Regions from separate parts of the uncultured Candidatus Kuenenia sp. genome, predicted to be linked through region 1. Evidence: riboswitches for the same ligand, from Rfam matches in the RefSeq annotation. Region 1 holds a riboswitch; each other region holds the start of a gene.
The links. A riboswitch is a leader RNA that binds a small molecule or an ion and turns the genes downstream of it on or off. The one in region 1 is predicted to bind cyclic di-GMP.
Positions count from the first base shown of each region.

Region 2: another riboswitch for cyclic di-GMP. It lies ahead of QZT26_RS09765 (type II secretion system protein); the one in region 1 lies ahead of QZT26_RS03820 (tetratricopeptide repeat protein).
Region 3: another riboswitch for cyclic di-GMP. It lies ahead of QZT26_RS01120 (hypothetical protein); the one in region 1 lies ahead of QZT26_RS03820 (tetratricopeptide repeat protein).

Region 1 covers NZ_CAADGZ010000013.1:16,373-21,070, forward strand. The annotation lists gene QZT26_RS03810 (DNA internalization-related competence protein ComEC/Rec2) at 1-767, shown strand, start outside; cyclic di-GMP riboswitch class I at 852-931, shown strand; gene QZT26_RS03815 (hypothetical protein) at 1,250-1,480, opposite strand; cyclic di-GMP riboswitch class I at 1,694-1,773, shown strand; gene QZT26_RS03820 (tetratricopeptide repeat protein) at 2,109-3,002, shown strand; gene QZT26_RS03825 (CvpA family protein) at 3,041-3,574, shown strand; gene miaA (tRNA (adenosine(37)-N6)-dimethylallyltransferase MiaA) at 3,915-4,698, shown strand, end outside.
Region 2 covers NZ_CAADGZ010000056.1:9,508-14,205, forward strand. The annotation lists gene QZT26_RS09750 (anaerobic ribonucleoside-triphosphate reductase) at 147-539, shown strand; gene QZT26_RS09755 (universal stress protein) at 727-1,182, opposite strand; gene amrS (AmmeMemoRadiSam system radical SAM enzyme) at 1,310-2,320, opposite strand; cyclic di-GMP riboswitch class I at 2,688-2,781, shown strand; gene QZT26_RS09765 (type II secretion system protein) at 3,162-3,788, shown strand; gene QZT26_RS09770 (hypothetical protein) at 3,999-4,397, shown strand.
Region 3 covers NZ_CAADGZ010000003.1:28,521-33,218, reverse strand. The annotation lists gene QZT26_RS01130 (GGDEF domain-containing protein) at 217-723, shown strand; gene QZT26_RS01125 (hypothetical protein) at 917-1,288, shown strand; cyclic di-GMP riboswitch class I at 1,535-1,616, shown strand; gene QZT26_RS01120 (hypothetical protein) at 1,876-3,009, shown strand; gene QZT26_RS01115 (hypothetical protein) at 3,247-3,438, shown strand; gene QZT26_RS01110 (DUF362 domain-containing protein) at 4,345-4,698, shown strand, end outside.

The DNA of each region.
Region 1 (4,698 bases):
CTTTAAAAGTGACCTGCTTAGATGTTGGGCATGGCGCTGCCCTGTTTATTCAATTCCCCAACGGGAAAAACATCCTGTACGATGCAGGTACATGGCACAATTATGATGTGGGAAAACAAATCGTCGCGCCTTTTTTATGGAGTGAAAAAATCAAAAAAATCGACCTGGTAATTTTATCCCACGAACACAATGATCACTGGAGCGGTTTGCCTTCAATCATCGAAAGATTCAACGTAAAACGAGTGTATTCACAACCATATTTTTTCCAATCGGAAACAGGCCGTATAATACACGAACGTCTCCATAAAAAAAATATTCATACCGCTGCGCTTTCCCATGGATTAGAGATAAAAGGTTTTGAACCCGTAACGATAAAGATACTCCATCCCTCTTTTTCCCCTTCATCTTCTTTATCAACAAATGATAATTCCTGCGTAGTGAAGATTGAATATTCCGGGCATTCCATTCTTTTATGTGGTGATATTCAAAAGCAAGGGATAAACACACTCTTATCAGAACAGCAGGCCATCAGGTCAGACATTGTGCAGATACCGCATCACGGCTCTTATTCAGTAAACCTGCCGCAGTTTATCAATAGGGTTCAGCCGTCATATGCCTTTATCAACTCGCAGCATAATACGGTGTCCCACATGACAACCAATACATTAAATGATTACCATGTCGTAACAACTCAAACACATCGGGATGGCGCTATAACATTTTTACTAAACAAGAATGGTATAATGTACTCTGTTTACAGGAATTAATTCCCTGACAATAAAAGCATTATAGTTTTTTGCTTGATTTGCTTTTTTGTTTGTGATAGAAGCTACGGGTAAGTACAAGACAATTTTGAAAAAAGGTAAACCAATCGTGAGGTTGGGACACAAAGCCATGGGTCTTTCTTAAAGAAGAATGCCAGGTTGCCAGATTTAGCGTAAAAGGAACTTTTGCTTTGTTAAAAGGTAAAGCTATTTTATTTTTTGCAAAGTAAAAAAAATGCTAAGGCCCATGCGTCAGATATTAAATCTGCCATGGGTCTTTTTTTATGGTTGAAGGAGAGAAGGATATTTAGTGTGTAATTGTTTCAGATTTTTTGTAACACTTTAGTCTTTTGAAAAACTACAACAATGTAGTGCTACGAGGTTCGTCGCACCAAAAAAAAGCAGTGCGATAAGGCATAGTATATGTTCAAGACAATGCGACTAACCTAGTTGCACTACAAATAATTATCTCCAGTTTCAAAAGACTAAAGTGTTACGATTTTTTGGTGAAAAAACAACCTCCACCCCACCCCTGCCCCTGTGGTAGACCTGGCATACTTGCCTGGCATTGCGATGACAAGCGTAAACGTTTGTTCTGCCAATAAGGGAAATTGGGAAAGTCCTCTCTTGGGAGAACCTCCCGCAATCCCCTTCCCGGAGAGGACTAAGGGGTGGGTAAAAACAAAAGCCGTTGGTTTTTTATTTTTAAAATCCAACCGGACTAGCATATACAACGGAACAAAGCCGCTGCCAAAGGCAAGCGGATTCAGCCCTGGTTCTCAAGCCGGAATCTGGGAACGGCGTTTTTACTTTTTCAAAAGACTAAATCGTTACGATTGTTTACCGATTACTTCCAATAACTGCAACTATCAGATAAGGAGATGAAACATACTTGTAAAAAAATATAATGTAACAAAAAACAAAAACAATTTGAAAAAAGGCAAACCAATTGTGAGGCTGGGACGCAAAGCCATGGGTCTTCAGGAAAGAAGAATGCCAGGTCGCCAAATTCAGTCGGTAAAAGAGTTTATTTAATGTTCACAACATATCTTGCATAGCTTTTGTATGCTTTATCGCGGGTATTGCGGCGGTAACAATGAATCCGGCAATACCCGATCTATGAACTTTAAATAATAAGGTATTTACCTTCTCATTGTGTAACTAAGACCCGGACGTAAGATGCCAATATCTGCCCCGGGTCTTTTTCTTTTGATGAAAGGAGGTTTTTCCGCAAAATGATTTTAATATGCTGCTGAATACTATCAAATCATACCGGTACGGCAGCAAGTATGCTGCATACTTTTCGGTAAATTTTTTTACTACTCTATTATCATGTCTACCACAATGAACAAGAAAATATTAGCACGAAAATTGTTTGCGGAAGGGAAAAAATATGACCGCCTTTTCCCCAATTCGGAACAAGCAATAGATGCTTACAAACAAAGCCTTAAGAGTGATAGTGCCTTCACTGACGCCTATGTAAAACTGGGATTTATCTACCTTGCCAGAAACGATTACGGCGAGGCGCTCCATTATCTGCAAAAAGCAGCCTCATTAGAACCTGATAACGCAGAAACACTTAACAATCTTGGCTATGTTTATGAAAAAATGTTTCGGTTTGCCAGCGCAAAACAAATGTACAAAAAAGCCTTAACAATAAATCCTGAAAATATTGAGGCGCTGGTTAATATTGCTAAAATTCTGGAATTGGAAGGTAACTACAACGGAGCAATAGAACAATATAAAAAGACTATCGCACGCTACCCTGATGCCATTTTTCCGCATTTCTGCCTGGCAGTTCTCTATGATACACATGACATGTTTGACGATGCGATAAGAGAATATGAGCTTGTTTTGGGAAAAGACCCTCATTATGTAAAGGCAATGTTTAATCTGGGAAGTCTTTACGCCCAATTAGGGAATAGCAATGAGGCTATCATGCTTCTGAAACGGGCTTCTGAATTGAATCCGCAGGAAGTAATAATCCTCAACAAACTGGGGGAAATGTATTTATTCATTTCAAATTATTCTGCCGCAGAACAAGCCTTAAAACAATCCATTGCATCAAACCCGTTTCAGGAGGATGTACAGGTGAGTATTATACACGCTCAATATTTACAGTATTGTTCAAATCCCGAAACAGCAAAAAAAGAGGAAATTATCCTCAGAATCCATTTTGTCCTTTCATTGTATTCCTATAATAAAATGTGCCGGGAAATTTTAAACGCTTTGAATTAGCAATACCATTTTGGCGAGTTCAGAGGGGATTTTTATAAATGAATTGGATTGATATAATACTATCTGTAGTCCTTTGTATTTCAGTGATTTTTGGCTTTGTTGACGGACCAATATGCCAAATTCTTAGAATCTGTAGTTTGTTTCTCTCTTTTTGTGTGGCGCTTTTTTACCATGCAGTCATAAGCAACATCTTCTGCAATGTGTTTTCGGTTTCATTGCACAATGTATTGAGTTATTTCATCCTGTTCGGCCTTGCAGCGCTTATAACCACAATTATTTCAGATTTTCCCAAAAACATGGTCGACAATTTGAAAATGGGCGGTTGGTATAATGTATTGTGCGCGGTATTAGGATTTGTTAAAGGGACAATCCTCTGTGGTGTGATCATCTTCGGCATCCTCAATTTATGCTCCATGCCGGCATGCGAAATGGTTTGCACCTCGAAAATAGCAACGGTAATGGGAAATGGAATGCAAAATGTAGCAGCAATTACCTCAAACAATTTTTTTGACCCGTTAAAGAAAAACAGAGGATCAGACAATGCAAAAATGGCAAAGGGTACGGAATTTTAAATTAGGCTGGGTTTGGTAGCAACTTTATTCGGTTATTGCTCTTAATGTCAGAACTCTTAAAGTGTTTTTTTTGTCAGAAAGTACCCAGGTTGATTAATTACCGTGGGAGAGGTGTGAATTCAAGACGCTTTATGTCTGGTGGCACAGGCTTCATATTATTCGATGGCCTTTACTTTGATGTGACGCAGGGCGTAGGAACTAGAAGAACGAATTTTGGGAACAAGCCGGAATTACATTTATTTTGCTTATTATAAATCATTTTGTATAATGCTGTTACGGCTGTCCCCTAAAAAATATAATAAAAACATCCTGGCTTTTGATAACAGAAAATAAAAATTTTATGTCACATACAATCTGCATACTAACCGGCCCCACTGCCAGTGGAAAATCGCAAATAGCCCTGAAAATAGCTGAAAAAACCGGGGCAGAGATTGTTTCCGCCGACTCTATGCTAATTTATCGTGGCATGGATATTGGGACGGAAAAGCCATGCGCTGAGACAAGAACCAAAATTCCCCATTATTTAATAGATATTAGGGAACCGTGGGAAGAATACAGTGTGGGAAATTATATAAAAGACTTTGAAATCATCACGAATAATCTTTATGAACAGGAAAAACCCTTTATTGTTGTCGGCGGCACGGCGCTTTATCTTAAAGCGATCATGGATGGTTTATTTGACGGTCCTCCGGCAAATTGGGAATATCGGAACCGGTTAAAAACAATCGCAAAAGAACAAGGAACAGAGTCTTTATACCATATGCTTGAAACAATTGATCCAAAGACCGCCAGCCGGTTACACTCCAATGATCAGAGAAGGATAATCAGGGCGCTTGAGGTTTTTCAACAAACGGGGATAAGCATTTCTTCTTACCAAACCCAGTTTGGGAATAAAAATCCGAAGTACCATTGCATTGTTGTTGCGATTATGCATGATCGCAAAGAATTGTACCGGCGTATAGAATCGCGCGTGGATGATATGTTTTCGCGGGGTCTTATTGATGAAGTGAAAGCTTTGATAAGTAACCCCCTGGGATTAAGTAAACAAGCTTCTCAAGCGCTTGGATACAAGGAGGTTATTGATTTACTGAAAGGGAATTATTTGCTTCCGGATGCAGTCAATG
Region 2 (4,698 bases), on a different contig from region 1:
TATTTCAGGAATCTTCAAATGAGAGGAGGTGTAGCGGACAAAATAAGAAATTTGTTATTTTGGGGGAGGGGGAATAAGTGAGTTTAAATGTATGGTATGATTGGAAAACGACAAATTCTGGCTATGAACAAAAGAAAGAGGGATAAATGACAACAGCAGTATTAGAAATACCTGAAGCAAAGCATGTTATATGCGATGGAGAAGAGGTACAATTAATAATAGAAGAAAAACTGAGTGCTTTTGATAAGGCGATTGAGCAGCATGACTTCCTGGAAATAGATGGCGATATAGAAGGCGATTCACCGGAAGAACATTCGATAAAGATTATCAACCACAGGGCAGAATGTGCATATTCAATCAGTATCGATGCGGTTATCAGACAAGATTTGGGCTATGTAATAGATTCACTCGAAACAGGAAATACCACGCGCCTTTACGGGATAACAAGAATTGTGGGGTATTACAGCCGTGTATCCAATTGGAATAAATCCAAAATCAGTGAATTACACGACAGGCATACGGGAAGTTATTCTGTATAAGTATTATCCTGGCATTCGCAGGCGTCCCCAAACGGGAAGGAAGTTTAATGACGTTAAGCAAAAGTGTTAAATCTTCCTCTTGAAAGGCATCATTTTTTAAAAACCATTGCGGCAAAGAACGTATTCATGTTCATGTGCTGCAATGGTTTTTTTATTCACAAGATCCTGCCACAGTAGGCATGCTTTTTCAGACAACGTTGGCGGATGGACGAATTCTTACCGTAAGCACGGGGCATGGCGCCTTGCGTACAACCTTTTCCGCCACACTTCCCATCATAACATGGGCGAGGCCGCTCCTGCCGTGAGTACCAATTACAATGATATCCATCTCCAGCTTTTCGCCCTTATTGACAATTTCGTTAAAAGGTATCCCCTTTTCAACAATTGTTTCCACTTCTAACAAATCGGTAGTGCCCTCCGGAAGACTTTTTAACAGATCGGCGTGAATTTTTGCCATCGTTGCCTCATCAAGGTTGTACGGACTAAATTTGTATATTTCCGTATCATATGCACGGGTATCGATTACATGCATAATATACAACTTTGCTTCATCTTTTAATGCCAGAGAAACCGCATATTTTAAAGCAAGGTAAGAACATTCGGAATGATCTATAGGACATAATATATTTTTGAACTTTATCATACACTCTCCTGTTCTGTTTGAAAAAAAGAAGCAACACAAAAAATGAGTAACATTTTCACAAAATGATGTATCATTCACTATTTAAGGCATATACCGTATTACCTTCAGGGACTTTTTGCGTAAAACATCACATGCCAATACCGTCAATAACTGCACCACATTTCGAACACTTTGAATTGGTAATATTATTTTCAAGGATTTGGTAGCCATATCTTTTGATGAGCATTTTATTGCATTGATAACAATACGTATTTTCTCCCCCTTCGCCGGGGACATTGCCTTCGTAAACGTAACGCAGTCCCGCCTCCAAACCAATCGTACGCGCTCTTCTCAATGTTTCAACAGGAGTAGGCGGTGTATCGGGCAACCGGCATCTTGGATAAAAGCGACTAACATGCCAGGGGATTTCAGGTCCTACACTCCTGATAAATCCGGCAATCTGTTTTAATTCCGAGTCGGAGTCATTAATTCCGGGAATGATAAGGGTGGTTATTTCTATCCAGATGCCCAATTCTTTATAAGCACGAATACAATTCAGCACGGGTTCAAGTCTTGCCCCGCAAATCCTCTTATACGTTTCGTCGGAAAAACTTTTCAAATCGATATTTGCCGCATGAAGACAGGGTTGTATAGTTGACAAAGCCTCATACGTCGTGTATCCATTCGTTACGAACACGTTCATAATTGACCTTGAAGAGGCCAATTGTGCAATTTCATACGCATATTCAAAAAAAATAGTGGGCTCTGTATAGGTGTAGGCAATGCTTTTACAGTTATACTCCAGGGCGTCTTCAACAATCTTTTCCGGCGGCACCTCTTTGCCGGGTATCGTGTCTGAATCTTTGGGGAGTTGTGATATTTCATAATTTTGGCAATTAAGACATCTGAAGTTACACCCAGCCGTTGCTACAGAGTAAGAAGTTGACCCAGGATAGAAGTGAAAGAATGGTTTTTTTTCTATCGGGTCTATGTTTTCCGAAATAAGTTTTCCATACACGAGAGAATATAACGTCCCCCCGAAGTTTTGCCTGACATGGCAAATGCCTCTTTTGCCATCAGTAATCACACATGTATGATTACAAAGGTGGCATTTTACCTTACAATCGCCGAGTTTTTCATAAAACATTGCTTCACGCATGTTATATCAACCTCCCATACTTTATTATAGGGAATAAACGACTCTTTGTTTATTTGCAGTGTATATCTTATTACGAAAAAATTTCCAGCGATATTGTTTTTTCTTTATTGTGATAACGAAAAAAAGGCCATTCTTCCCATTTACTTTTTGCATAAGTATAACAAAATACCTGCAATGGCATGAATACAAAATTAAATATAACAAAAGCTCCGCAACTCCGTAACCAAAAAGATTTTAACCATAATACACGAAAGGTTTATACACCGTAATAGTATAATACCGGGAAAAAATGTTTTTGCTCTATCTTAAGGGAAATAATAATTGACATTTATTTTCTTTGTGGTACAGTACCGCCGAATATTTCATCGATTGAAAAAGGCAAACCAACCGCAAGTTTGGGACGCAAAGCCATGGGTCTTAAGCGTGAGTTCTTTATACGTAAAGATTGCCAGGTTGCCGAATTGAGCTGTTCGCACTTTGTGAGAAGGATAAGAATTTTCGGGCCATTCATTACGCTTTCACTATATTGCAGAGATCACAAGCAGATTGTAGCGCATAATACTGAAAATGCTTAAGACTTATAGAAAATTATCGGGAAATCTTAACAAAGTGCTTCTGGTAAACGTGCATTATAATAAAGACCCAAGCCTTTTGCATTACTATGGTTTTGGGTCTTTTTTTTTTGAATAAATAAGGTAAAAAAACAGATTGAGATATACGAACGGTGGCATTTTTTTAACACGAAGATAAGTGATGAGTATATTTTTTACGTTTAGGCGCCGATTCGATGTATTTTGTGATGGTGTTGTCTTAAACAACTTTTTTTAATGGGAGAGTACAAATGTTAAAACTTAGAAAGTGGAGGAATGCGGGTTTTACCCTGATTGAGCTGCTGGTGGTAATTGCCATTATCGGCATCCTTGCCGGTATACTGCTGCCGGTGCTTGGTAAGGCGCGTGAATCGGCACGAAAGACGCAATGCGCATCAAATTTGAAACAGATTGGACTGGCGCTGAATATGTTTGCCAATGATAATGGTGAAGCTTTTCCCAATAAGGGTACAGGTATGACTTCCTTGGGACAATTGTTTAATACATATATTACTGACAGAAAAATATTTCGTTGCCCAAGTGATAGTGATGTGACAGAGGATGCCATTTTAGGATTAAAACCTGCAGATACAATTACAACTGCCAATACAACATTTAGCGAGGCTACTTGTAGTTATGGTTATGATGATAATCACACAGCAGCAGATGATCCTGGTGTTGCGCTGGCAGCGGATAAACAAGGAACCTCCACAAGTGGTCTTTCTAGCAATCATAATGAAACCGGGCAAAATGTGCTGTACCTCGATGGTCATGTGGAATGGAAGGGCACTACCACCTGCGGATATTACAATGGTTCAACGTATGATGATATTTATTCCGGTACGGGGAATGGTACTGATACCTACATAGCACCGTAATGATTTTCCGGATTTTTCAGACGAAAAAAGAAAAGGATGCAATATTCTTTTTGAATAGTACCCCCTTTTTTTGTTATAAAGAGAGAACGCTTACCATATTTAAATTGTAGGGGCGAAGCATTTGCCAGTTTGGGTATGCACACATTTGTGACAATTTATGGCAAATGCTTCGCCCCTACTTTAAATTCGATTATCAAGAAAGGAGAAACGATGATACTTAATCCTGAAAAACACCTAAAAGACGCTAAACAAAGATTTTATAATTATATAGAGGAGGACGTTATCCTTTGGCTTAAAGAAAGAGGAATAAAGGCCAAGCCCGATGAGGTTGAATTTGTTTATGGCACAAAGGAACATTTTACTTCCACGGGATATACCGAAGGCTATTTTGCTGAATATTCAACAAAAGGGTGGAATAAGGTACAAGAGAATGAATTATCCGAAGAAGGATTAAAGGAATTAAAAAAAACAGGGGGATTGATCTGGCCAAATGTGTGGTATGCAGTCCGGCTGAAAGAAATAGATGAAATACTCCCAGTGGAATCCGGCGCAATAGAAGAAGCCATTTTAAGCGGTGGAATCCCGGAAAAATACCGGGTTAAACATTAACGGGAAAATCAAAAAACGACAGGATAATACAAAAAATGTAACACTTTAGTTTTTTGAAAAAACACCGGCGGGTTCGTGTTTGCAACCCAATGTCATTAAGTTAAGCAATCTGCCAGAAAAGTCCCCCTTAAACTAGGGGGATAAAGGGGGTTGTTTTTAATCAAATATCCTTAACTTAATGACATTAGTTTGCAACCTGAATCTACGCGTTTATGCGTATAATGGAGCCGTGTACTGCGGTAAAATTCCAATGCCCAAAATCACAAAATCCCTGTTTGGAATGGGAACATTCTCGATTTTT
Region 3 (4,698 bases), on a different contig from region 1:
CCTGTGCTAATGGCAACGTGGTTCGCCAAGCGAAGATATGGAGTCGTAATCTCTGTTTTCAGTGCAATAACATGGTATCTGGCAGACATCAATTCTGGTCATGCATATTCGCATTATATAATTCCTGTCTGGAACTCGATTATGCGGTTAGGGTTCTTCTTAATTGTTACCTCCTCCATTGACAAAGTCAGAAATCTGTTAAATAAGGAAAAATCTATGGCGCGAAACGATTTTTTAACGGGAGTGGCTAATAGGCGTTTTTTTTATGAAATAGCTACAAAAGAAATAGAACGAATTGCAAGATTTATTCACACATTGTCACTTGCTTATATTGATATCGATAATTTTAAGCAGGTAAATGATACCCTTGGTCACAGTGCCGGTGATAAACTCTTGCAAGTAGTTGCTGGCACAATAAAAGAAAACATTCGATCAATTGATACAGTATCGAGACTCGGAGGTGATGAATTTGCACTTCTAATGCCAGAAACAAATGCTCAAAGTGCTATTACAGCTTTAAATAAATTACGACATGCTCTTTTAGATATGGTGCATGAAAATAATTGGCCGGTGACTTTTAGCATAGGCCTTGTCACATGCTCCGAATCTTGCAAATTGAATGAATTAATAAAAGAAGCTGATAATCTCATGTACACAATAAAAGCGAGCGGAAAAAACAGAATTGAAAATAAAGTCCACTCATTTAATAAAACAAGTGCATAACATTTCAATCAAGGCTATGGGGAGTAAACGCTGTTTGGTTTTCAACAAGCTGGTTGCCATTGCGCCGTATTGTTTTCGTTAAGAGTTCATCAACCGCTGCAGATATCTTTGCGAACTATAATTGACTGGCATTTTCAGACCAGTAGTTAAGATGCATTTTGGGTAGGATAGAATAACAATGGAGGTCTGAAAAATGAGAAAGAGTTCTAATACAGAATTTATGGCAAAAGTGGCATTAGAAGCGATCAGGGATGAAAAAACGCTAGCAGAGTTGTCATCACAGTACGAAATGCATAGGACGCAAATAGCAAAATGGCGTAAACGAGCGATAGAAGGATTAGGTGGGATATTTCAGGAGAAGGAGGCGAAGTTAGTCGGAGAGAAGGAGAAAGTAATAGATGAGTTGTATCGGCAAATAAGGAAATTGAAGGTGGAGAACGAATGGCTTAAAAAAAATCTACACAGATTGAGCATTCATGAGAAAAGGGGGATGATAGAGGTTTACAATAAGGAGTTAAGCAGTGTGACTTTTTTGTGGTTACAGAGATCAAACCGGTACTATTAGCCAGCCAGTGGTTTCGAGTGAGACCGTAAATATTTCTTAACCAAGTTGTATTCCACATACATTTCAAACCGGCTGAACTGTTGCTATGCTTACTGCACACATCCTCCCTCGGTGTCGGAATGTGTGTTGTAAACATAAAAGTTAAAGTCTTTTTAAAAAGACTAAAGAGTTACAAATATTTTAAAATATTTTTTTTGCCAAACCGCGATAATTTTCTTGACTAATTAATGTATTTTGGTAAAAGTGTGCATACAAAGGCAAACCAATCGTGAGGTTGGGACGCAAAGCCATGGGTCTTATTTTTTGGAAAGAATGCCAGGTTGCCACCTATAATGGTGTAAAAGCTGTTTATTGATCAGGCGCTGAGCCGGTAAGTATTTTGTTTGTAAAAGGTTTAGCTATAAACTTACGGTTGAATCCCTTTTATAAAATGTGATGCTTTATTGATTAGGTTCAAGATTTCAATAGGCTTTTAAGATAACCCAAAACCCAAGGCATATGTGGCATATTGTCTTGGGTTTTTTTATTTTACAATGGGTATAAAATTGTTGTTTTTGTTAGAGAAATTTTTTTTGGAAAGGAGTAAAATGATGAAAAGGAAATTAGTTTTAAGTGTATGGACGATTGTATTTACAGGTATTTATTTGTCGTTTGTAGTGGAGGGGGCTGGAGCGGATACCCTTTATAAAACCAGCCTTACCGTCAGTGATTCAAGCGCTTTTGATGGAGACAAATTAGATGCAAGTGTTGAAATAAACAAAAATGGAAAAGTAAAATTATCAATATCCAATTTAATACATCTTGATACACTACTGTATGCCAATAAAACATGTGCCTTGGTAATTGAAACAGAAGTGAACGATATCGCAAAGCCATATGAATTTCCATTTGAGATTGAAGAGGGAATTGCGTTGGAGGATATGGCCCTTGTTCTTCAATCAGGCGATAAAGTGGAGATTGTAAGCGTCGTTATTAACGAAAAGGCTTCCCCTACAGGAACCCCAACGCCTTCTCCCATTGCCGTTGCTTCTCCTTTGCCGGCAGGTTCTCCAACTCCTGTTGCAACGGCATCTCCAATTGCAACCACCTCGCCCGTTGTGACGCCTACCGCAACTGTTGCGCCATACTCAACCTCTGTTTTGGAAGTTTCGGCAGAGATATCCGGGGATGATGTTGAATTGCTGGTTCCGGGAGGTTTGATTACTGATGCCGAAATAACGCCTACACCAACGTCATTTGCCACGCCTGCGGCAACGCCAACAGAACCTTCTGCAACTCCCACATCAACACCAGTCGAGACGCCTTCTGTAATAGAGGCATATGTGAGCTTCCAGTCAAAGACGATAAATCTTAATAGTAACGGTAAGTTTATTGCCAATATAAAACTACCTTCCACGCATAATATCGAAGATATAGTATGTGAAACAGTAGTGTGTGAAGGTGCTGTTGCAATTGATTGTGATGAAAAAAAGAATAAACTTAAGGTCAAGTTTAATATAAGTGATTTAGAAGTTGGTTTAGATTTAAAAACAAGTGAATCACAAAGTGTTGAATTTACCATTACAGGGGAATTATCAGATGGTACAAAATTCGAGGGAAGCGATACCGTTAAGGTGAAGGGAAGTAAGAAGGGAAAAAACGATGACAACGACGATGAAGACGAAGACGATGATGATGGCGATAAAGGCAAGGACAAGGGAAAAGGGAAAAATCGACGCTAATGAACAATCGTAGGATTGAGATTAAATTTGAATGGTTAATCAAAGATTTTATTCGGTTAGAGGTATCGTAGAGAAAGGAAAAAACCTTTCCCAACCTCTTGAAAGAGAGGTTGGGAGGCTTTTCCTTTTGGGAATGTTGCAGACTATTAAAAAGGGTTGATTAGTAATAAAAGCTGCTGCCGATAAGATAGTTTGGTCAAAATTTGATATCACTTAGGAGGTGAAAAGGAGATTATTATGGATAATACGTTGACAAATCTTGCGCAAAGCATGTCGAATAACGTGGTTATGGCAAAACAAGCCATGGAGTCAATGAAAACGGAAGGCGCTACAATTTTAAAGCTTATTGGGGATTCTGAAAGTGTGCGGACAGATAAGGGAGCAACTAATCCTGATGGTGTTGGTAAAAATGTTGACGTTTTCGCCTAGGAACTTGTCCATAAATATGGTCAAACAAATACTAACATTTTAATTTTTTGAAAAATTCCAATAATAACATTGTCTTGCCGCACGATATAGGGGCGAAGCATTTGCAATAACTGGCATACATGCGTTCATGCCCAAACATGCAAATGCTTCGCCCCTACGGTTTCAAAAAACTAAAGTGTTACAACAAATAAGGTTCTCGAAAGAAGAACAATAAAATTCATCGTAATAGGTGGCACGGACAAACTCTGTTTGTCCGTGTTGTTATGAGTTGAAGCAATTTTACTGACAAACAAGATTATCAGTGCTACCCATCAAGCTGTCTGAGCGCAACGCAAATGCAGGCATTCCCAAACAGGGGTTTTTGGTAACGAGTCGTGTTTCTGCAATTTAATATATTACGTTGAATAGTTACTCAAAAAACTATCAAAAGGAATAAAAAGAAGAATGACTTGAATACCCTGAGAATAGCGATAAAATAATATACTATTGCAAGCAAAAAAATAATAAACTACATGGGAAATCCATAGGGAATTATACTGTAAGAGCTCACAAATAGGGATTTCTAAAATTAGATTCAACTTTTGTTGACATAAATAGTTATAGCATTTCTTAAATCACATTTTGTGAACCCCTTGAGTATAGTATAGGATAATTCATCACAATAAGAGTAATTTATGTAACTTCTCAATAAGTTGTGTTTTTTATAATAATTTCTACCTTCCACCGTCCATAATCTGCAATTTGCCGACTGTACAGTATTCCACATTAATAAAGGGAGCAGGGGAGGTGTTTACCTCAACCTATTGAGAGTTCTTAATTTATGAGGTATTTTATTACCTATCCTTCCGTAAATAGCCGCATGGTAACCGGTAAAAATGTCCCCATAAACTATCTAATCTTTATTTCATGTTAAAGATAACAAAGGTTTCAGTTGTTCGATGCGAGGTCTATGACAAGGAAAAGATTTCTATTGCTCTTGCGCAAACGTTTGACTTTTTTGGCGGCCTTGGCAATGTAATAAATAAAGGGGCAAAAGTGCTCCTGAAACCGAACTTTTTGAAAGAAAGTAACTATGGCGATTGTACGGTCACCCACCCGCTTGTTATCGAGGGAATAGCGGAAAAACTATTAGAATTTGGAGCAACGCCAATAATTGGAGACAGTCCTGCTTTTGGGGCAGTGTCAAAGATTGTCAGACGTCTGAAGCTTGATACATTTGCGGAAAAACATGGAATCGACATTGTCGAGCTTGATAACGCA